DNA from 2 places in the Actinoallomurus bryophytorum genome. Region 2 is predicted to be linked to the other one. Evidence: predicted binding sites of a transcription regulator. Region 2 holds the regulator's gene; the other holds the start of a gene.
What was found. The regulator LexA, encoded in region 2, represses DNA repair genes until DNA is damaged. The targets are predictions, from matches to a motif close to TCGAACANNTGTTCGA.
Positions count from the first base shown of each region.

Region 1: a site for LexA is predicted at 7,902-7,917, ahead of recA (recombinase RecA). Genes of this name have one in related genera too.

Region 1 covers NZ_VFOZ01000001.1:536,312-547,373, reverse strand. Annotated here, with positions in the region: gene FB559_RS02600 (ATP-dependent helicase) at 1-4,322, opposite strand, end outside; gene FB559_RS44465 (DUF3046 domain-containing protein) at 4,378-4,572, shown strand; gene FB559_RS44460 (rhodanese-like domain-containing protein) at 4,569-4,982, shown strand; gene FB559_RS02585 (DUF350 domain-containing protein) at 4,975-5,418, opposite strand; gene FB559_RS02580 (glutathionylspermidine synthase family protein) at 5,435-6,580, opposite strand; gene FB559_RS02575 (hypothetical protein) at 6,584-6,928, opposite strand; gene FB559_RS02570 (ATP-grasp domain-containing protein) at 6,974-7,834, opposite strand; gene recA (recombinase RecA) at 8,042-9,172, shown strand; gene FB559_RS02560 (regulatory protein RecX) at 9,885-10,433, shown strand; gene FB559_RS46055 (hypothetical protein) at 10,608-10,736, shown strand.
Region 2 covers NZ_VFOZ01000001.1:5,607,114-5,618,175, reverse strand. Annotated here, with positions in the region: gene FB559_RS26355 (ABC transporter ATP-binding protein) at 1-702, opposite strand, end outside; gene FB559_RS26350 (GntR family transcriptional regulator) at 699-1,091, opposite strand; gene FB559_RS26345 (TIGR03086 family metal-binding protein) at 1,185-1,811, opposite strand; gene FB559_RS26340 (MarR family winged helix-turn-helix transcriptional regulator) at 1,880-2,365, shown strand; gene FB559_RS26335 (MBL fold metallo-hydrolase) at 2,328-3,242, opposite strand; gene FB559_RS26330 (winged helix-turn-helix transcriptional regulator) at 3,291-3,695, shown strand; gene FB559_RS26325 (vitamin B12-dependent ribonucleotide reductase) at 3,874-6,699, opposite strand; gene nrdR (transcriptional regulator NrdR) at 6,773-7,228, opposite strand; gene FB559_RS26315 (LysM peptidoglycan-binding domain-containing protein) at 7,512-7,739, opposite strand; gene lexA (transcriptional repressor LexA) at 8,044-8,742, shown strand; gene leuS (leucine--tRNA ligase) at 8,871-11,062, opposite strand, start outside.

The sequences.
Region 1 (11,062 bases), 5.1 Mb from region 2:
AGGGCGTCGACGGCCGGCTGTAGGTCGGTTTCGTTCCACGACAGCAGGGTCTTGCCGCCGCGTTCGACGTAGAGGACCAGTTGTCCCTCCACGAGGACGACGAGTGCTCCCGCCTTGCGGCCCGGTTTGTGGCCGCTCGCGGCGTCCTCCGGGCGTTCGGGCCAGGGCAGGGCGGCGCCGTACGGGTTGGCCGGGTCGGTCGCGGCCAGGACCAGGGCGCGGGGCGCGTCGGCGCGGGTGGTGGCGCGTAGGCGGTCGACGGCTCCCGGCAGGGCGAACTGGGCGGCGCCCAGGCCATCCACGAAGTAGCCGCGGCGGCACCGGCCCGTCTCCTCGAACGCCCGGAGCACGGGGTACACCGCCGCGAAGCCTCCCGGTGTGCGTTCGGCCATTACCGCGCCGCGGATGACGACGCCGTACCGGTCGAGCAGTGTCTCGGCCAGGGCGTGGCTGCGGCGGGTCGCGTCGAAGACGCGTTCGGGCAGAAGCCACCAGCGGCCGGCCACCGTCGGGGGGCCGGTGCGTGAGGGCATGACCGGGCGGCGGCGGGTGCGAGGACGGTGTGTGGTCCGGCTCGAACCGAGCCGCGAACGCAGCGGGGCCAGCGTGTCGTTGGTCAGCCGGCCCGCCCACACCAGGTCCCACAGCACCGTGACCAGCTCCTGGTCGTTCAGCGAGCCCACCCGGTCGGACAGCGTGCGGAAGAACACCGCCCCGCCGTCGCCCAGCGCCTCCAGGACCGCCGAATGCAGCGGCGTCAGGGTGATGTCGGCGGGTTCGGCCATGAGGAGCGGAGCCGTGTCGGCCAGATAGAGCGACACCCACCCGTCGCCGCCCGGCAGGCCGCCCTGGCCCGCCCACACCACCTCACCGGAGGCGGTCAGCTCGTCCAGCATCGCGGGGGAGTAGCCGGGGACCCGCGCGGGCAGCACCAGCGACTCCAGGGCCGACGCCGGCACCGCGGCGCCCTGCAACTGTTCGATCGCCTGCACCAGCGCGTCGAGACCCCGCAGCCGCGAGGAGCCGATGCCGTGCCACGCGGGCAGGAAACGGGCCAGGGCGTCGTGCGACGAGGGCTCCACCTCGGCGCGCAGGCGAGCCAGTGACCGGCGGCGCAGCATGCGCAGCACCCCGGTGTCGCACCACTCGGTGCCGCGCTCACCCGGCGTGAACTCCCCCTCGGACACGCGGCCCGCGAGCCGGTGCAGCGTGTCGTTCACCACCGCGACGCCCAGCCCGAACCGGGAGGCCGCGTCCGACGCGTGGAACGGACCGTGTGTACGCGCATGACGGCTCAGCAGGTCGGCGAGCGGGTCGGCGATCGGCTCCAGGAAGACCTCCGGCACGCCGACCGGCAGCGGCACCCCGAGTGCGTCGCGCAGTCGTGCGGCGTCCTCGATGGCCGCCCATCGCTCCTCGCCGGAGATGCGCACCCGTATCGCACGGCGCGACTCCTCCAGCTCGGCCAGCCATTGCGCGGTCGCGCCCCGCGAGATCAGCTCGGGAGTCGTGAGCGGCCCCAGCTCGCGGAGCAGGTCGGCGGTGCCCTCCATGTCGCGTGCGTGCCGTGCGGCCGGCAGCCGCTGCAGCTCCAGAGACGCCTCGGCGACCACCTCCGGGTCGAGGAGCTCGCGGAGGTCGGCCTGGCCGAGCAGCTCGGCGAGCAGTGTCGAGTCGAGGGCGAGGGCCTGCGCGCGCCGCTCTGCGAGCGGGGCGTCGCCCTCGTACATGAACGCGCCGACGTAGCTGAACAGCAGGGACCGCGCGTACGGCGAGGGCACCTGCGTCTCCACCTCGACCAGCCGCGTCTTGCGGCCGGCCAGGTCGCGCATCAGCGTGACCAGCCCCGGCACGTCGAACACGTCCTGGAGGCACTCGCGCACGGTCTCCAGCACGATCGGGAACGAGGCGTACTTGCTCGCCACGGCGAGCAGCTGCGCCGCCCTCTGCCGCTGCTGCCACAGCGGCATGCGCTTGCCCGGACGGTGCCGGGGCAGCAGTAGCGCACGCGCCGCGCACTCGCGGAACCGTGAGGCGAACAGCGCCGAGCCGCCCAGCTCGTCCGTGACGATCCGCTCGATCTCGTCGGGATCGAACAGCGCCAGGTCGCTCGCCGGCGGCGCGGCCTCGGTGCCGCCGGTGTCGGGGATGCGCAGCACGATGCCGTCGTCGGAGTGCATGGCCTGGGCGTCGACACCGTAGCGTTCGCGCAGCCGGGAGGCCATGGCGAGCGCCCATGGAGCGTGCACGAGCGCCCCGAAGGGTGAGTGGACCACGATCCGCCAGTCGCCCAGCTCGTCGCGGAACCGCTCGACCACCAGGGTGCGGTCGTCGGGCACGTAGCCGGTCGCCTCACGCTGCTCGGACAGATAGGCGAGCAGGTTGCCGGCGGCCCATTCGTCCAGGCCCGCGGCACGTACGCGAGAGCGCGCCTGGTCCGGTGACAGCGCGGACAGCTCACGGCTGAACGCGCCCAGGGCGCGCCCCAGCTCGGCCGGGCGCCCGGGAGCGTCGCCGTGCCAGAACGGCAGCTTGCCCGGCCGTCCCGGCGCGGGGGAGACCAGCACGCGGTCGGGGGTGATGTCCTCGATGCGCCACGAGCTCGCGCCGAGCACGAACACGTCGCCGACCCGCGACTCGTACACCATCTCCTCGTCCAGCTCGCCCACCCGCGACGCCTTCTCACCCACGAGGAAGACGCCGAACAGGCCGCGGTCGGGGATGGTGCCGCCGCTGGTGACCGCGAGCCGCTGCGCCCCGGGGCGCCCCCGCAGGACCCCGGCGACGCGGTCCCACACCAGCCGTGGGCGCAGCTCGCCGAACTCGTCGCTCGGGTAGCGACCGGCGAGCATGTCGAGTGTGGCCTCCAGCACCGAACGCGGCAGCGTCGCGAACGATGCCGCGCGTCGTACCAGGATCTCCAGGTCATCGACCGGCCACTCGTCCATGCCGACCATCGCGATGATCTGCTGGGCGAGCACGTCGAGGGGGTTGCGCGGGTAACGCAGCTCCTCGATCTCGCCGTCGCGCATCCGCTCGGCCACGATCGCGGTCTGCACGAGGTCGCCCCGGTATTTGGGGAAGATGACGCCCTTGGAGACGGCGCCGACCTGGTGCCCGGCCCGGCCGATGCGCTGGAGCCCGCCGGCCACCGAGGGCGGCGACTCGACCTGGATCACCAGGTCGACCGCGCCCATGTCGATGCCGAGCTCCAGGCTGGAGGTGGCGACGACGGCGGGCAGCCGCCCGGCCTTGAGCGCCTCCTCGATCCCGGCCCGCTCCTCCTTGGAGACCGACCCGTGATGCGCGCGTACGACGTCGGCCGGAGCCCCGCGCGAGGCCCCGGCCTGCGCCATCATCTCGGCGGGCGAGTCGTCCTCGGCGAGCTCCTCCTCGGCCCGCTCCAGCGACAGCTCGTTGAGGCGTCCGCTCAGCCGCTCGGCCAGGCGGCGCGAGTTGGCGAAGACGATCGTCGAGCGGTGTGCCTCGATGAGGTCCAGCACGCGCGCCTCCACGTGCGGCCAGATCGACGTGCGGTTGGGCTCTCCGGCCGCCGCCCCGCTCAGGTCCTCGGTCGGCTGCCCCAGCTCGGTCATGTCCTCGATCGGCACGACGATCTCGAGCTCGACCTCTTTCTGGTGCGGCGGCTGCACCACGGTGGCGGGTCTCGTGCCGCCGAGGAACGTCGCGACCTCGGCCACCGGCCGTACCGTCGCGGAGAGACCGACGCGCTGGGCGGGTCGCTCCAGGAGCGCGTCGAGCCGCTCGAGAGAAAGTGCGAGATGGGCGCCGCGCTTGGTCGCCGCCACCGCGTGGACCTCATCGATGATCACCGTCTCGACGCCGCGCAGCGCCTCGCGCGCCTGTGAGGTCAGGATCAGGAACAGCGACTCCGGCGTCGTGATGAGGATGTCGGACGGCTTGGCCGCGAACCGGCGGCGCTCGTCAGCGGGAGTGTCACCGGAGCGCACGGCCACGCGTATGTCCGGCTCGTCCAGGCCCAGCCGCTGGGACGTCTGCCGCAGCCCGGTCAGCGGGGCCCGGAGGTTGCGCTCGATGTCGACGGCCAGCGCCTTGAGCGGGGAGACGTACAGCACCCGGCAGCGCCGCTTGGGATCCTCCGGCGGCGGCACGGTGGCGAGCCGGTCGAGTGACCAGAAGAACGCGGCGAGGGTCTTGCCCGAGCCGGTCGGGGCCACGACCAGGGTGTTGTCGCCACGGGAGATGGCCTCCCAGGCGCCCTCCTGAGCCGCCGTGGGCGCGGCGAACGCCCCGGTGAACCACGCACGCGCGGCGGCGGAGAAGCGGTCTAGCGGTCCCATGCTGCCATGATGCCTCGCGGCACCGACAGAACGCGCCGGCCGGTAGCGTTGAGGGGTGCGTCTCACCGTGTTCTGGGAACGAATGAACAGCCAGTTCGGCGATGGCTATGCCGAGAGCGTGGCCAAGGACTACGTCCTGGCCGAGCTAGGTGGCCGCACCGTCGAACAGGCCTTGGCCGAAGGCGTCGCCGTCAAAGCCGTGTGGCAGGCGGTCTGCGCCACCTTCGACGTCCCCCAGAAACTGCGGTGAGCGTCGACCGGCTGCTCGCCGAGGCCAGGGCGGGGCTCACGCGCCTCAAGCCGCACGAGGCGGCCGAGGCCGTACGCGCCGGCGGGCTCCTCGTCGACACGCGTCCCGAATACCAGCGGCGCGCCGACGGCGACATCCCCGGCGCCGTCGTCGTCGAGCGCAACCATCTCGAGTGGCGGCTCGACCCCGGCAGCGACTCTCGTATCCCCGAGGCCGTCCACGACCGCGTCCGCTGGATCGTGATCTGCGACGAGGGCTACTCCTCGTCGCTGGCCGCGGCGTCTCTGCGGGCGATCGGCCTGGTCGACGCCACGGACGTGGTCGGCGGCTTCCAGGAGTGGCGGGCGGCCGGGCTCCCGGTGACGCCCGGTCCCGTACGCCCGCGGCTCGCCTCGTACGACCTCAGATGACGGCGACCGCGGTGATCAGGCCGACCGTGACCTGCGTCGCGCCCAGGAGGATCGCCGAGGGTTCGAGCTTCTCCTTGTTCATCAGCCCGGCCACGTCGATGCCCAGCAGGTAACGCACGACCAGCGTGGCGATCTGCTGGGTGATGATGCCCACCAGGCCCCAGACGAGAGTCGCGATCAGCCCTTCGAGGAGCTTCCCGCCGGACGCGAAGATCGACGCGGCCACCACGAGGCCCACGCCCGCCATGCCGCAGACGGCGAGCAGTGTCGCGTTGGCGTTGCGGTTCGTCCTGATGATCGTGGTGAGGCGGCCCGGCGTGGTCATGTCGACCGCGAAGAACCCGATGAGCAGCAGCACGAGCCCCAGTGCCGTGTACGCCGCGATCGCGCCGGCGCCCTTGCCCAGAGCCGTGCCGAAACCTTCCGAGAACGCCATAGCCATGTCGATCTCCCTAACGAGGTGCCACGTCGATGCGGTGCGGGACGAATGAAGAGGTGTCATCGGTGATGAGACCGGAGGTCTCGCGGATGCCCAGGCCGGCGGCCTCGTCGCCCACGACCCAGGCGCCGAGTACGGGATGCTCGCCGCCGAAGTCGGGCAGCGGGCACAGCTCCTGGAAGACGAAGCCCTCGGCTCCGTACTCCCCAGGAGTGGTCTGTACGCCGTCGGGCGTCACGATGCTCATGCTCGCCCCCTCACGGCCGAGCAGCGGCTTGCGCACGTACGACGTGAGCGAGCTCGGCGTGCCGAGGAACGTCGGCAGGAGGTTCGGATGGCCCGGGTACAGCTCCCAGAGCACGACGAGCAGCGCCTTGTTCGACAGGAGCATCTTCCAGATCGGCTCGATCCAGGACGCACGCGTGACGTGCCGGCCGAACGGCTCGGCGACGATCCACTCCCACGGGTAGAGCTTGCAGAGCGTACGGATCTCGGCCTCGTCCAGGTCGACGAAGCGTTCGTCCCGTGCGTGCCAGCCGACGTCCTCCATCGCGATGGGGGTGGCAGCGACGCCGGCCTGTTCGGCGGTCTCCTGCAGGTACGCGACGGTCATCAGCTCTTCGCCGGTCTCGTCTTCCGTGGTCCAGGCGAAGTGCACCGGTCCCGGCGCGATCTCCTTCCAGCGGTCCACGAGGCGTTCGTGGACGGAGTTCCACTGGTCGCCGTCGGCGTAGACGTCCTGTAGCCAGTACCACTGCACGATCGAGCTCTCCACCAGCGCGGTGGGGGTGTCGGCGTTGTACTCCAGCAGCTTGGCCGGGCCCTCGCCGTCGTACCGGAGGTCGAACCGCCCGTACAGGTGCGGGTCGCGGCGCCGCCAGGACGCCTCGATGAGCGGGCGCACCCAGGGCGGGATGCCGAACACGTCGTACCGGCCGGTCGTCACGACGTGCTCCACCGCTGCCAGGCACATCCCGTGGAGTTCTTCGACGACCGTCTCCAGGGCGAGGACCTCGTCCATGCCGAAGACGTAGTGCACCGACTCGTCCCAGTACGGGCGGGTCAGGTGCTCGGGGTGGGAGGTGCGGTGGTACGCGAGGCCCTGTGACTCGATGATCTGGGCCCAGTCCCCCCGCGGGTCCGAGAACTCGCGTCGCACGGCTCAGCCTCCGTGCGAGCCGGAGTGCCCGCCGAAGCCACCACGCGAGATCACCCGGCCGCCGCGTGAAGTGATCTTGCTGCCGCGGGGACGGATCGTGGAGCCGCGGGAGATGTAACCGCCGTGGTAGCGGCCGCCGTAGTACCAGTAGTAGCGGCCGTACGTGCCGCCGTTGTCGCAGTAGCGGTCGTCGACGACGCGGTGTGAGCCGCCGCGGGAGTTCTGGCCGTCGACGCAGGACGCGCTGGTGCTGGAGGAGCAGGCCACGAGCGTCAGGGACAGCACGCCCACCGCGCTGAGCTGTACGGCACCGGAGCGCATCCGCCGTCCGGCGTCTTGGGGAGGCATGGGCCCTCCGGTTCCGGGGGTGATGTCCGGTAAGTGTAGAGGTGCCTAGCGGATCGGGAAGCTCAGGTACAGGTCGGCGGGTTCGGCGCCTCCTGGAAGATCGCTCACCTGTCCGTCGCCGACCTCGACCACCCGCCAGGCGCCGTCCGCGCGCCGCGCGAGGTCCGTCGTGATGAAGCGGCAGCCCAGAGAACGTACGCAGGGCGCGGTGGGCTCCGTACGCGGGCGTGGATGCCGGTCCGGGGTGTCCGGATGCGGCCCGACCAGCACCGGCTCACCGTCGACCCACCAGACGCGCGCCTCGCCGCCCTCGTACGTCTCGAACTCGCGGATCACGATGCCGCCGGCCAGGGAGTCGCCCTGAAGCTCGAAGAAACGCGACACCACGGCGTGCAGCCGGTCGAGGTCGGTGACGTCGGGCACGAAGCACGCCTCGTCCCACTCGTGCTTGCGCGACTTGACGTAGTCCTTGACGATCACGGGTCCCTTGGGAAGCGGGCGTACGAGCTGCGCCAGCCTGTCCCTGCCTGGGGGAGCGCCGGGGGGCATCGGGAGCCACACGCTCGCGGGAGTGACACCGGCGAACGTGTCGTACCAGCCGGGCAGCTCATGGGCCTTCTGGTAGCCGTCCGGCGGCACCGCCATCGTGACCCTCCGCGCGCCGAGGGCGGAGGTCAGCGCGATGTACTGCACGGCCGTGATCATCCAGCCGCGGTACCAGACGGTGCCCAGGTCACGGGGTACGCGGTGGACGGCCATGGCGGCGTCGCCGTGCTGGAGGGCATCATGGTCGATGAGCGCGATGGAGCCGCCGAGCGCGCGTACGGCGTCGGCCTCCCGGGCGAAGTGCTCGTCGACCCTCCGGGGGTTGAGCGGGTCGGCGCACATGAGAATGGTCACCGGCATGATCCTGCGCTCAGCGTAAGCCAACTCCCTCCGGGTTTCCGGTGGGAATCGGAGTGTCTTACCATGATCGAACACGTGTTCGGCTAAAGTTGGCCGTAACGAGCGACGTCATCCACACCGGTGGCCCGGACTCTCGAAAACTGTCAGTGCGGCCCCGTAACGTCGCATCCGATAACAGCAGGCACCGATTTCACAGGGACACCTCACATGGCAGCAAACGATCGCGAGAAGGCTCTCGAGGCGGCGCTCGCCCAGATCGAGCGGCAGTTCGGCAAGGGTTCCGTCATGCGGCTGGGCCAGGAGGGGCGCCCTCCGGTCGAGGTGATCCCGACCGGTTCGATCGCCCTTGACGTGGCCCTCGGCATCGGCGGCCTCCCGCGTGGCCGTGTCGTAGAGATCTACGGCCCCGAGTCCTCCGGTAAGACGTCCCTCGCGCTCCACGCGGTCGCGAGCGCGCAGAAGAACGGCGGCATCGCGGCGTTCGTCGACGCCGAGCACGCGCTCGACCCCGAGTACGCGAAGAAGATCGGCGTCGACGTCGACGCGCTCCTCGTCTCCCAGCCGGACACGGGGGAGCAGGCGCTGGAGATCACCGACATGCTGATCCGCTCCGGCGCGATCGACGTCGTGGTCATCGACTCCGTCGCGGCCCTCGTGCCACGCGCGGAGATCGAGGGGGAGATGGGCGACAGTCACGTCGGTCTCCAGGCCCGCCTCATGTCGCAGGCCCTCCGTAAGCTCACCGGCGCCATCAACCAGACCAAGACCACAGCGATCTTCATCAACCAGCTGCGGGAAAAGGTCGGCGTCATGTTCGGCTCGCCCGAGACGACCACGGGCGGCAAGGCGCTGAAGTTCTACGCGTCGGTGCGCCTCGACATCCGCCGCATCGAGACGATGAAGGACGGCACGGAGGCGGTCGGCAACCGCACGCGCGTCAAGGTCGTAAAGAACAAGATGGCGCCGCCGTTCAAGGTCGCTGACTTCGACATCCTGTACGGCGTGGGCATCAGCCGTGAGGGCGGCCTCATCGACATGGGCGTCGAGCAGGGCTTCGTCCGCAAGTCCGGCGCCTGGTACACCTACGAGAACGACCAGCTCGGGCAGGGCAAGGAGAACGCCCGCACCTTCCTCAAGGAAAACCCGGACATGGCCAACGAGCTCGAGAAGAAGATCAAGGAAAAGCTCGGGGTGGGCCCGAAGCTCGACGCCGACCCGACCTCCCCGGCCGCGCCTCCCGCGGAGGCACCGGCCGACGGGGCGGTCACGGCGGGGGCGGGTAAGCCGGCAGGGGCCAAGCGGGGCGCCAAGAGCACCCCGAAGCCGGGCGACGTCTGAGAGCCGGCCCGATAAGCCCTCCTGGCGGGCGGCGGCGTCACGCCCCGCGCCGGACCGAGACCGGCGCGGAGTCCTTCCCCGGTGGCGTCGCCCCCGTCCAGGAGCCTCTTGCCGTTTCGCTTTGCGGGCACTTGTCCCCGGACCGCCGAACATCGGCGCTCCGGGCGGTGTCGAGCCGGGTTTCCTGGCGGCGTCGCGACTGGCTGGGAGTGGGTGGGGCTCGTGCTCACTCGCTCTGTGGGTGCCTGCCGGGAGGCTCCCCAGGGGGCGGTATCGGCGGTTGGCCGGAGCGCGAGGACCGGATCCGGGGTTCGCTGATGTTGGTGTTCGCCTGTCGGCGGCGTCTCGCTGAGGGGTTGGTGTCGCGGTGGGCTCTGAGCTCGCCGGCGTCGCGTCTCGCTGGGGCGTGGCCGTCCGGTCGGTCCCACGGTCGTTCGTGTGGCGCCGGTGCCGGTCCGGTCGGTCGGTCCGGTCGGCGGGAGTCTCGGCTTGAGGGCGCGGTGGTTCCGGTTCACCGCTTCGGGCGTCCGGCGCTTGTCTCCGTCCAGGGGGCAGTGGTTCGGACGGACATTCGGGTACGGCGAGAGTTCAAGGGGATGTCGTGGCAGGACGAAAGGCCGATAACGGATTTGGCGGCGCTGCACGCAGTGGTTCCGGTTGGAAGGCGAAGCGGTCCGCGTCCGACGGGCGGTCCACGGTGGGTGGGAGGTCCATGGCGGGTGGGAGGTCGTCGGCCGGTCGGCGTTCCGCCGCGGACGCTGACGATCCGGAGGCCGCGGCACGTGAGATCTGCCTCCGGCTGCTGAGCTTCTCGCCTCGCACACGCGCCCAACTAGCCGACGCGCTGCGGCGCAAGGGCGTGACGGACGAGGTGGCCGAGCGGGTACTGGGACGCTATACGGAGGCCGGCCTGATCGACGACGCCGCGTTCGCCCAGGCCTGGGTACAGTCCCGGCACGCCGGCCGCGGCCTGGCACGCCGCGCACTCGCCGCCGAACTCCGGCAGCGCGGCGTCGCCGACGACACCGTCAAGGAAGCGGTCGAAGAACTGGCCCCGGAGCAGGAAGAGTCCGCGGCCCGCGAACTCATAGCGAAACGAATGGCCGTCACCCGCGGCATGGACCCCGTCAAACGCACCCGCCGCATCGCGGGCGTACTCGCCCGCAAGGGCTACTCCGGCAGCCTCGCCTACAACCTGATCCGCGAGGCCCTCGAAGCGGAGGGCATCGGCGACCTCCCCGACTCACCCCCAGAGGACTAACCCCGGTCGCCGCAGCCCGACACCCCCGAGCACGAGAACGCCCCAGCGCACCCCCAGGATCCAGCCGACGCACGTGACCGCGATGACCGTCCCGGCAGTGGGCACGGCCGGCCTCGTCCAGCTGCGGGGCGAGGTGGGGGGCATGGCCGGTCTCGTCCGGTTGCGGAGCATGGGATGAGAAGCGTGGGTGCGGAGCGTGGCCACCGTGCGCCCGATGACGAGGTGGCGTTGACCCTGCACCGGCTCACCCGCGCGGCTTGTGGCGGGATGACCTGGGGGAGTGCCTGGGGCGGCGCGGTCTGAGCCGGGTGAGGTTGCTCAGGACGGGCCAGGCCAGGCCCACTGTGGCTGCCGTGACTTAGCCGTGCCGGCTCCAGGGCGTCGACCGCAGACCAGTGGGCCCATGGTGACTGGCGATGATCTTCCGGGCGGCGTGGTGCTCGGCGGTGGGAACAGGGGCGCGACGCGCCCGTGGGTGTAGCGGGTCCACAAAATTTGCCCTGGTCCGTGGCCGAGGGTGTGTACGGGTCCTGGTCAGGGCCGCCACGCGGCCGACCAGCGCGATCTTGTCTCTCACCTGCGGCGAGGGAGGTATGGGTATCTGCTTGCCACATGCAACGAATCGTCCG
Region 2 (11,062 bases):
AGCATCGGTGTCGGTACGCGGCCCGGTGAGCAGCCGGTGCCCGGCCAGTACCTCCTCGATCGCACCGGCGATCTGGACACGCCCGCGGTTGAGCAGCACCAGCCAGTCGCAGACCGCTTCCAGATCAGCGATCACATGAGAGGACATCAGGACGGTGAGCCCGTCCTCCGCGACGGCTCCCATCAGGACCCGCATGAAATCCCGGCGGGCGACCGGGTCGAGATTGGCGAGCGGCTCGTCCAGAACGAGCAGGGGCGCGCGCTTTGCCAGCGCCAGGGCCAGCGCGACCTGGGACTGCTGACCGCCGGACAGGTCCCCGGCGCGCCGCTTCAGCGGAATGCCGAGCTCGTCCAGCCGTCGCTCGGCCAGCGACTGGTCCCAGCACAGGTTCATCGAGCGACCCAGCCGCAGAAGGTCGGCGACCGAGAACCCTCGATAGAGCGGATGCTCCTGTGCGACGAAGCCCACCTGGGCCAACGCCTGGGCAGAGCCGGCGCGGGCATCCGTACCGAGGACCTTGACCGTGCCCTGGGCGGGTTTCAGCAGGCCGGTGACCAGTTGCAGCAGCGTGGACTTACCGGCCCCGTTCGGACCGACCAGGGCGATCACAGATCCAGCCGGCAGCCGCAGGGTGCAGTCCCGCAACGCCCAGACCCTGCCGTAACGCATGCCCAGGCACTCGGCCTCCAGCGCCGCACTCATGCCACCCCCTCCGCCCGCAGTTCGTGACGGATCGTGGCGAACATGGCCGTGACCATCTCATCGTCCAGCCCGGCGGCGTAGGCCTCGCGGACCCATTGCTCCAGCGAGCGCCGCAACTTCGCGTACGGGCCGGGGGCGACCGGCTCGACCGATCCGGTGATGAAGGTGCCCTGCCCGGGGCGGGCGCTCACCAGCCCCTCGTTCTCGAGCTGGCGGTAGGCCTTCACCACCGTGTTGGGATTGATCGCCAGATGGGAGACCGCGTCCTTGACGGTGGGCAGCTGGTCCCCAGCACGCAGATAGCCGAGCAGGAGGCCCTGCCGTACCTGCTGCACGATCTGCAGGTATGGCGGGACACCGGTACTTCCGTCCAAACGGAACTGGAACATCGCCACTCTTCCGCTCTACTATGATGTTAGTAGAACAGTAGTGAGCGCCGCGTCCGCACGCAAGATCCACGAACGTGGACGCGGTGTCCATCATCAGAGGGTGAGCGGCATGCTCTGATCAGGCCCCAGCCAGCTCGAAGAACGGCCGAGCGCCGTGAGGATCCGGTCTAGCGGGGAGGCGTTCTCGGGTGCGGGAAGGGCGGGCCGGAAGGCCGAGCCCGGTTGGAGCCGATGGTCGCCGCCCGGTACCGCCGAGGCGATTCGCAGAGCGTCGCCGGCCAGATCGTCGCGCAGTTCGAACGGCAGATCGAGGGAGCGGGCGACGTCCCAGGTGTGCACGACATAGTCGATGAAGTGGAATCCGATCGCCTGAGCTCCGGGGAACGCCGCGCCAGGGCCGAGCTCGGGGAGGGCGAACGTGCGTTCCAATACATCCCGGCCAGCGAAGGCCTCCAGGACATCGTCGGCGGCGTCGACATAGGCCTTCACCGGGTCCGCGTCGAGCGGGTGGACTCGCCAGTGTTCGAGATCGGCCCCGTCACCCCGGGCGGCCGCGGCGAAGCCGCGGTGCTGGGCCGTCATGTGGGCGAGCAGGTCGCCGAGCGTCCAGGCCGAGCACGGCGTTGGGCGGCCGAGATCGTCCGGGGTCGCCTTCGTCACCGCCGCAACGCTCGCGCGCACCGCCCACTCGTCCGCGGATCGCAGATCATCTGTATGCATGACTTGATAGTATGCACATGCTTATCGTCTACAAAAGCGTACGTTGAGCCGAGCCGTAAGTTTGTCCCATGGCGGAGAGCACAGCGACGACCGATGACCCACGGCCGGACCTGGCGGCGATGATCGTGCCGCTGGGCCGCACCCTGATGGCGGCCGAGCTGCCGGTGCTGCGCGCCCACGACGTATCCATGTGGGCGTACGTGGTGCTGCTCGCCCTCGGCGAGGAGCCCGTACGCGGTCAAAGCGCGTTGGCGCAGGCCATCGACGCGGACAAGACGCGCATCATCGGCGTACTAGACGACCTGCAGGAGCGTGGGTTGATCGAACGCCGGCCTGATCCGCACGACCGCCGCGCCCACCTCCTCACACTGACCCCTGCGGGGCGGCGAGTGCGCGACTCGGCCCAGGCAGGCATCAGGGACAGGGAGGACCGGCTGCTCTCCCGGATCCCCGGGGAAGACCGCTCCGTCTTCCTCCGCGTACTGCGAACGCTGTCCGCACTTCCCGAGGAGGAGATCATCGGTTCGGAACAGATGAAAACGATCTCCCGCTGAGATCATCGGAGAAGCCCGCCCAGCGCCGTACGGTGAAGCGCGGGCCGTCACGGTCGATCTCCACCGCGCCGGCGCCGCCGAAGTGCGCCGGGACCACGAGCGCGAGGTGATCGGCGGCCCATTCCAGCACTGCACGACGCGATCGTGCCGAGGCGGCGGGGTCGTGGCAGAAGCAGCTGGACATGTCGGGCTCCAGTACCTGGACGGGTGCGTGCAACAGGTCGCCGACGAAGACCGCCCGGTCGCCGCCTGATTCGAGCGTCAGCATGCCGTGTCCTGGGGTATGGCCCGGCGTGAGGGTAAGCCGCAGATGTTCGTCGATGGTGTACGCGTCGTCCCAGATCCGCGCTTGTCCTGCGCGCAGGATCGGCTCGATCGACTCGGCGTAGACGGCGGCGCTGCGGCCCGGCCCCTCGGTGAGGGTGCGGGGATGAAAGAAGTCGAGATCGGGCTGGGAGAACAGGTACCTGGCGTTGGGAAACGCCGGAGTCCACTCGCCGCCTTCGCCGAGGCGGGTGTTGCCTCCCACGTGGTCGGCATGCAGATGGGTACAGATGACGAGGTCCACATCAGCCGGCGTGACACCGGCTGCGGCCAGCGCACCCGAAAGCGGAACGCCGCCTGGAACACCCGGGCGGGCGGTGCCGAGGCCGGTGTCGATGATGATGACGCGGCCCGCGCTGCGCAGCAGCCAGGTCTGAACGGCCACCCCGACCCGGTCGGCCTCGACGTCCCAGTGCGCTGGGCTGAGCCAGGACCGGTTCGCATTCCACAGACTGGTGTCGCTCCCCGGAAAGAACTCGGCGGGTGACAACGGCCAGTTCTCGAAGAGCGGGATGCGCGTCACCGAGACATGGCCCAACTCGAGTGTGTGCATAGGCTGATCATGGAGTGGCCTACCGGGAGCCGGAAAGAAGGCACATTCATGTCCACTGACCAACCCGGGAAACCACCGAGAACGGTCCTCACGGCCACGGCGTACGAGTCATGCCCGGTGACGGGCGTGCTGCGCCGTATCGGCGATACGTGGAGCCCTGCGATCATCCGGCTACTCGGCGAAGCAGACAGCCATGGCTTCAACGATCTGGACCGCTCGATCGAGGGCATCAGCCGGCGCATGCTGACACGCACCCTGCGGGCTCTCGAGGAGGCGGGATTCGTCCGCCGCACCTCGCATGGCCCGCCACCGGCACGCGTCGAGTACTCACTGACCGAACTGGGCCGTTCCCTGCGAGAACAGCTCTTCGTTCTCGGACAGTGGGCGATCGCGCACAGTGCCGAGCTGCCGGCTTCCCCCGTCGAGGAGTTCCGGGACCCGCGCAGCTCATAGGTCTACACGGCCATGCCGCCCGGACACCGGACGTGGAGGCCGCTCAGCTCACCAGCTCTCCCGTCTGCCCGTGTTGCATCCAATGCAACTCCCGCAGGTGCATGGCAGAAGCGGGGAACCGATCATTCGTCGGCTCCCCGCTCTGACCTGCTATCTCACACCTGAATGGGGCCCGAAATCAGCTGCAGCCGCTGGTGGAGCCGCAGCCCTCGCAGACGTAGCAGCTGCCTGCCGGGCGCATCTTCGTGCCGCAGGTGAGGCACAGCGGGGCGTCGGCGGTGCGGCCCTGGTGGCTTTCGATCAGCTCCGTAGAGGAGTGCGCCTCCGCGATCGGGGCCGGGGCGGGCTTCTCCGCCGCCTTCGGGCGCTCGACCGGCACCGACTGGGCCAGGGTCTCCCGTTCGACGTCGTCCTCGGCGCGCAGGGTCGCCGGGTCCTGGCCCGAGGCCTGGGCGGCGCGCTCCTCCGCGGAGAAGATGCCCAGCTCGGCCCGCGTCTCGTAGGGCAGGTGGTCCAGGGCGAGCCTGCGGAAGATGTAGTCCATCATCGAGTTCGCCATGCGGATGTCCGGGTCGTCGGTCATGCCCGCCGGCTCGAAGCGCATGTTGGTGAACTTGTCCACCCAGGTCTCCAGCGGGACGCCGTACTGGAGGCTGATGGAGATCGCCATGGAGAAGGCGTCCATCACGCCGGCCAGGGTGGAGCCCTGCTTGCCGAGCTTGAGGAAGACCTCGCCGAGACCGTTGTCGGGGTACGTCGAGGCCGTCATGTAGCCCTCGGCGCCGCCGACGGAGAACCGCGTCACGGTGGCGGGCCGCTGCTTGGGCAGGCGGGTGCGCACCGGGCCGACCTCGGCAGGAGCCGCGGCGGGCTGCGGCTTCTCCTCGGTGTTCTTCTTGGACACCGACAGCGGCTGGCCGACCTTGCAGTTGTCGCGGTAGATCGCGAGCGCCTTGAGGCCGAGCTTCCAGCCCTGGAGGTAGACCTCCTCGATGTCCTCGATCGTCGCGCTCTCGGGGACGTTCACGGTCTTGCTGATGGCGCCGGACAGGAACGGCTGCGCCGCGGCCATCATCCGTACGTGGCCCATCGGGCTGATCGCACGCTCGCCCATCGCGCAGTCGAAGACGTCGTAGTGCTCCGGCTTGAGGCCGGGTGCGTCGATGACGTGGCCGTGCTCGGCGATGTACTCCACGATCGCCTCGGCCTGCTCCGGCTGGTAGCCGAGCTTCTTCAGGGCACGCGGCACGGTGCCGTTGACGATCTGCATCGACCCGCCGCCGACGAGCTTCTTGAACTTGACCAGCGCCAGGTCCGGCTCGATGCCGGTCGTGTCGCAGTCCATCATCAGGCCGATCGTCCCGGTCGGCGCCAGCAGCGACGCCTGGCCGTTGCGGTAGCCGTTCTTCTCGCCGAGCTTGAGGCACTCCTGCCACTGGCGCGTGGCCTCGACGTGGATGGCCTTGTCGATGGCGTCGAGCGTGCGGATCTCGTCGTTGGCCGCGGCGTGCTTGCGCATGACCCGCTTGTGGCCCTCGGCGTTGCGGGCGTAACCGTCGTACGGGCCGACGACCGCCGCCATCTCGGCGGAGCGGCGGTAGGCGACGCCGGTCATCAGCGAGGTGATCGTGCCGGCGAGGCCGCGGCCGCCCTCGGAGTCGTACGCGTGGCCGGTCGCCATCAGCAGCGCGCCGAGGTTGGCGTAGCCGATGCCGAGCTGGCGGTACGCCCGGGTGGTCTCACCGATCTTCTCGGTCGGGAAGTCGGCGAACGTGATGGAGATGTCCATCGCCGTGATGACCAGCTCGGTGAGCTTGACGAACCTCGCGACGTCGAAGGTGTTGTCGTCATTGAGGAACTTCAGGAGGTTCAGGCTGGCCAGGTTGCACGAGGAGTTGTCCAGGCTCATGTATTCGGAGCACGGGTTGCTCGCCGTGATCCGGCCGGTCTCCGGTGTCGTGTGCCAGTCGTTGATCGTGTCGTCGTACTGGATGCCGGGGTCGGCGCACTCCCAGGCCGCCTTGGCGATCTTGGTGAACAGGCCCTTGGCCTCGACCTTCTCGAGCACCTCGCCGGTCAGGCGGGCGCGCAGGCCGAAGGAGGAGCGGGACTCGACCGCGCGCATGAACTCGTCGGAGACGCGTACCGAGTTGTTGGCGTTCTGGTACTGGACGCTGACGATGTCCTTGCCGCCGAGGTCCATGTCGTACCCGGCGTCACGCAGGGCGCGGATCTTGTCCTCTTCGCGCGACTTGGTCTCGATGAACTCCTCGATGTCGGGGTGATCGACATCGAGCACGACCATCTTGGCGGCCCGGCGCGTCGCGCCACCGGACTTGATCGTCCCGGCGGACGCGTCGGCGCCGCGCATGAAGGAGACCGGGCCGCTGGCGGTGCCGCCGGAGGAGAGCAGCTCCTTGCTGGAGCGGATGCGGGAGAGGTTCACCCCCGACCCCGAGCCGCCCTTGAAGATCACGCCCTCTTCCTTGTACCAGTCGAGGATCGACTCCATCGTGTCGTCGACCGCGAGGATGAAGCACGCCGAGACCTGCTGCGGCGAGGCCGTCCCCACGTTGAACCACACCGGCGAGTTGAAGCTGAACACCTGGTTGACCAGGGCGTGCTTCAGCTCGTGGTCGAAGATCTCGGCGTCCTCGTCGGAGGCGAAGTAGCCGTGCTCCCGGCCCGTCGTGGTGTAGGCACCGACGACACGGTCGACCAGTTGCTTCAGGCTCCACTCGCGCTGCGGGCTGCCGACGGCGCCGCGGAAGTACTTCGAGGTGACGATGTTGGTCGCGTTGACCGACCACGACTCGGGGAACTCAACGCCGCGCTGCTCGAAGTTGACCGAGCCGTCCCGCCAGTTGGTCATGACGACGTCGCGGCGCTCCCACCGAACCTCGTCGTAGGGGTGAATGCCTGGCCGGGTGAAGATGCGTTCCATCTTCAGCCCCTTACGGCCGCTCCTCCCGCGCCGTGCCTGGCCGCTCACCGTTTCCGTCATGACCTTCCCCCTCTTCGGGCCGCACCGGCCCATCTCCAGGACAACTCGTATAACAAGCAGCAGCTAGCGGGTGTTACCGGCCGCGTTCAGCCGCGCGCAGAGATTCGATTTCCTTCTCGAAGTCGTCGATCGACTCGAACCCCCGGTAGACGGAGGCGAATCTCAGGTAGGCGACCTCATCGAGCTCGCGCAGGGGCCCGAGGATGGCCAGCCCCACCTCGTGGGAGGGCATCTCGGCGTTTCCGGTCGCCCGGATCGCCTCCTCGACGCGCTGTCCGAGCTGGGCCAGCGCGTCCTCTGTCACGGGACGTCCCTGGCACGCCCGGCGTACCCCAGCGGTGATCTTCTCGCGGGAGAACGGCTCCGTGACGCCGCTTCGCTTCGCGACCATCAGCAGCACCGTCTCCTGGGTGGTGAAGCGCCGCCCGCACTCGGCACACGACCGGCGCCGCCGGATGGCCGCGCCGTCGTCGGTGGAGCGGCTGTCGATCACCCTGCTGTCCGGATTGCGGCAGAACGGGCAATGCATGGCCCCGCCACCCCTCTCCCACAGCACGTCGTTACACGCCGATTACACAAACTTCACTCCGCCACCACAACCTGTGGTGAATCACATCCATGTAACTACTAGATGTTGTGGTCCACCGTACGACTCCGCGATGCCCTCCGCAACCTCGTCCGCAACATGAATGCGAAGACGCCGCTCAGGTCACGGGCCTGGGGACGTTCGTCGGCGTGTCGCGCCCCCACCTGCACGGCGATACGAGAGCGCACGGACATCGGGACAGGCGGGGCCGGGAGCAGGCGGGGGCTCACCGGGAGGGGATGTAGACCTTCTGCCCCGGGTTGACGACGGCACTGGAGAGGGCATTGAGGTCGATCATGCGCTGAACGGTGATCCGGGGGTCGACCTCCGGACGGGAACGCACCGCGATGCCCCACAGCGTGTCGTGCGGCCCCACGATCACCGACTCCCCCACCGGAGCCGGCCCCTGGTCTCCGCCGGACGTGGCGCGGGCCCGGTGCCGTGCCCCCACCATGAAGCCGGCGAGAAGGACCAGAGCGATGGTACAGACGACGGCTATGCGCCCACGTCGAGTGAGACGGAGTGGCACGGAAGGGCGGGCCTGAGCGGACATGCTCATATCGATCTCCCCTCTGATGAGTCGAACGAAGTTTCGATCGAACACCCGTACGAGTTCTACCGCAGACCATGGGCAAATTTCCAGGACATCTTCGAACAGGTGTTTGATCATTTAGCGACGAGGCGCTAACGTCCGTCTACAGGAGCGAAATTCCGGCGACAGCGCGTCACCGGAACACAGTCATCCAGCGGAGACATACATGAGCAAGGTCCGGGAAATGCCTGATGGCCCGAGTGATGAAAGCGGGTTGACGGCACGCCAGCGCAAGGTTCTGGAGGTGATCCGCGACTCCGTGCAGAGGCGCGGCTATCCACCATCGATGCGCGAGATCGGCGAATCGGTCGGACTTACCAGCACCTCCAGCGTGTCGCATCAACTGCGGGCGCTTCAGCGCAAGGGCTTCCTCCTGCGCGACCCCAATCGTCCGCGCGCCGTGGTCGTGCGCATGCCGGGCTCGGCAGGACTGCCGGCCGAGCCGGAGTCGTACGAGACGGCGGCGGGACAGGAAAGCGCGACACGCCCGGCCCCGACGTACGTGCCTCTCGTCGGCCGTATCGCCGCGGGTGGCCCGATCCTGGCCGAAGAGGCCGTCGAGGACGTCTTCGCGCTGCCCAAGCAGCTCGTCGGTGAGGGCACGCACTTCCTCCTCAACGTCAGCGGTGACTCGATGATCGAGGCCGCGATCGCCGACGGGGACTGGGTCGTCGTACGCCAGCAGCCGGTGGCCGAGAACGGCGACATCGTCGCGGCCATGATCGACGGCGAGGCGACGGTGAAGACGTTCAAACGCCGCGACGACAAGGTCTGGCTGATGCCGCACAACCCGGCGTACGACCCGATCCCCGGCGACGACGCGACGATCCTCGGCCGCGTGGTGGCGGTGCTCCGCAAGATGTGACACGCGCACCGGCCACGTCTCCTTGGCACTGCGCTCATAGCGGTGAGGGCACCCCCGGACGGGGTGCCCTCACCGCTTTCATGTCGCGTTCGTGGGCATCTGTCCCTCGGGTCGAGGGACCACCGCGATCAGGCCGGCACGATGTTGACGATCTTCGGCGCGCGTACGACGACCTTGCGGATCCCGCGGTCGCCGAGGGCCGACCGGACCTTCTGTGAGGCCAGCGCCATGCGCTCCAGCTCGTCCTGCCCGATGTTCGGCGGGACCTCCAGCCGGTCACGGACCTTGCCGGCCACCTGGACGACGCACGTGACGGACTCCTGGACCAGCAGCGCGGGTTCGGCGGTGGGCCAGCCGGCCTTCGCCACCGACGCCTCGCGTCCCAGGCGCTCCCACATCTCCTCGGCGGTGTACGGCGCCACCAGCGACAGCATGACCGCCAGGGTCTCGGCGGCCTCGCGTACCGCCGGGTCGCCCCCGCCCGCCCCGGAGTCGATCACCTTGCGGGCGGCGGAGGTCAGCTCCATCATCCGGGCCACCGCGACGTTGTAGCGGTGGGCCTCGACCAGCCGGGTGACCTCGTCGATCGTCCGGTGGGTCACCTTACGCAGCTCGACGTCGCCGGCCGAGGCGGCGGCGCCGGGCGCCGAGGTCACGTCGGCGGCCACCCGGTGCGCGCGGGCCAGGAACTTCATCGCGCCCGACGGAGAGACGTCGGCCCAGTCGATGTCGTCCTCGGGCGGACCCGAGAAGATCATCGTCAGGCGTACGGCGTCGACGCCGTACGCGGCGATCTGCTCGCCCAGGTCGACCAGGTTGCCGGTCGTCTTGGACATCGCCGAGCCGTTGAGGATGACCTGGCCCTGGTTGACCAGCCGGGTGAACGGCTCCACGCAGTCCAGCATGCCCATGTCGTACAGCACCTTGGTGAAGAAGCGCGCGTACAGCAGGTGCAGGATGGCGTGCTCGACACCGCCGGTGTACTGGTCGACGGGCATCCACTGGCGCGCCTTCTCGACGTCGAACGGCCCCTCGGCGTAGTCCGGCGAGCAGTAGCGGATGAAGTACCAGGAGGAGTCGACGAAGGTGTCCATCGTGTCGGTGTCGCGCTTGGCGGGGCCACCGCACTTCGGGCACTCGACGTTGACCCACGCCGCGGCGGCCGCCAGCGGCGAGACACCGCGAGGCGCCAGGTCCGCGCCGCGCAGGTCCTCCGGCAGGCGTACGGGCAGCTGCTCGTCCGGGACCGGGACCTCTCCGCACCCCTCGCAGTGGATGATCGGGATCGGCGTGCCCCAGAAGCGCTGCCGGGAGATCAGCCAGTCGCGCAGCCGGTAGTTGACGGCCGCCTTGCCCAGGCCCTTCTCCTCCAGCATCTCGGTGATCCGCGGGATGGCGGAGGTCTTGGTCAGGCCGTCCAGCGGCCCGGAGTTGACCAGCTCGCCCTCACCGGGAGTCGCGACGCCGGACTCGCCCGGGTCCGCGTCGCCGGTGTGGACGACCACGCGGACCGGCAGGTCGAAGGTGCGGGCGAAGTCCAGGTCGCGCTGGTCGTGCGCGGGCACCGCCATGATCGCGCCGTGGCCGTACTCCGCCAGCACGTAGTCCGAGGCCCAGATGGGGATCCGCTCACCGTTGACGGGGTTGACGGCGTGGCGCCCCAGGAACACGCCGGTCTTGTCCCGGTCGGCCGCCAGCCGGTCGACCTCGGTCTCGCGCTGCACCGTCTCGCGGTACGCCTCGAACTCAGCGCGCCGCTCGGGCGCGCAGATCTCCTCGGCCAGCGCGGCGTCGGCGGCGACCACGAAGAACGTGGCGCCGTACAGCGTGTCGGGACGGGTGGTGTACACCGTGACGGGCTCGTCCCTGCCCTCGATCTGGAACGCGACGTCGGCGCCCTCGGACCGGCCGATCCAGTTGCGCTGCATCAGCAGGACGCGCTCGGGCCAGTCCAGCTGCTCCATGTCGGTCAGCAGCCGGTCGGCGTACTCAGTGATCTTGAAGTACCACTGGGTCAGCACGCGCTTTTCGACCAGGGCGCCGCACCGCTCGCAGTGGCCGGCGACGACCTGCTCGTTGGCCAGCACGGTCTGGTCGTTCGGGCACCAGTTGACCTTGCCGCCCTGCCGGTAGGCCAGCCCGCGCTCGTAGAAGCGCAGGAACAGCCATTGGTTCCAGCGGTAGTACTCCGGGTCGGAGGTGTGCAGCCGCCGGGACCAGTCGAAGGAGGTCGCGTAGCGGTGGAACGAGTCGGCCTGCGTCTCGATGTTGGCGTACGTCCACTCGGACGGGTGGGAGTTGCGCTTGATCGCGGCGTTCT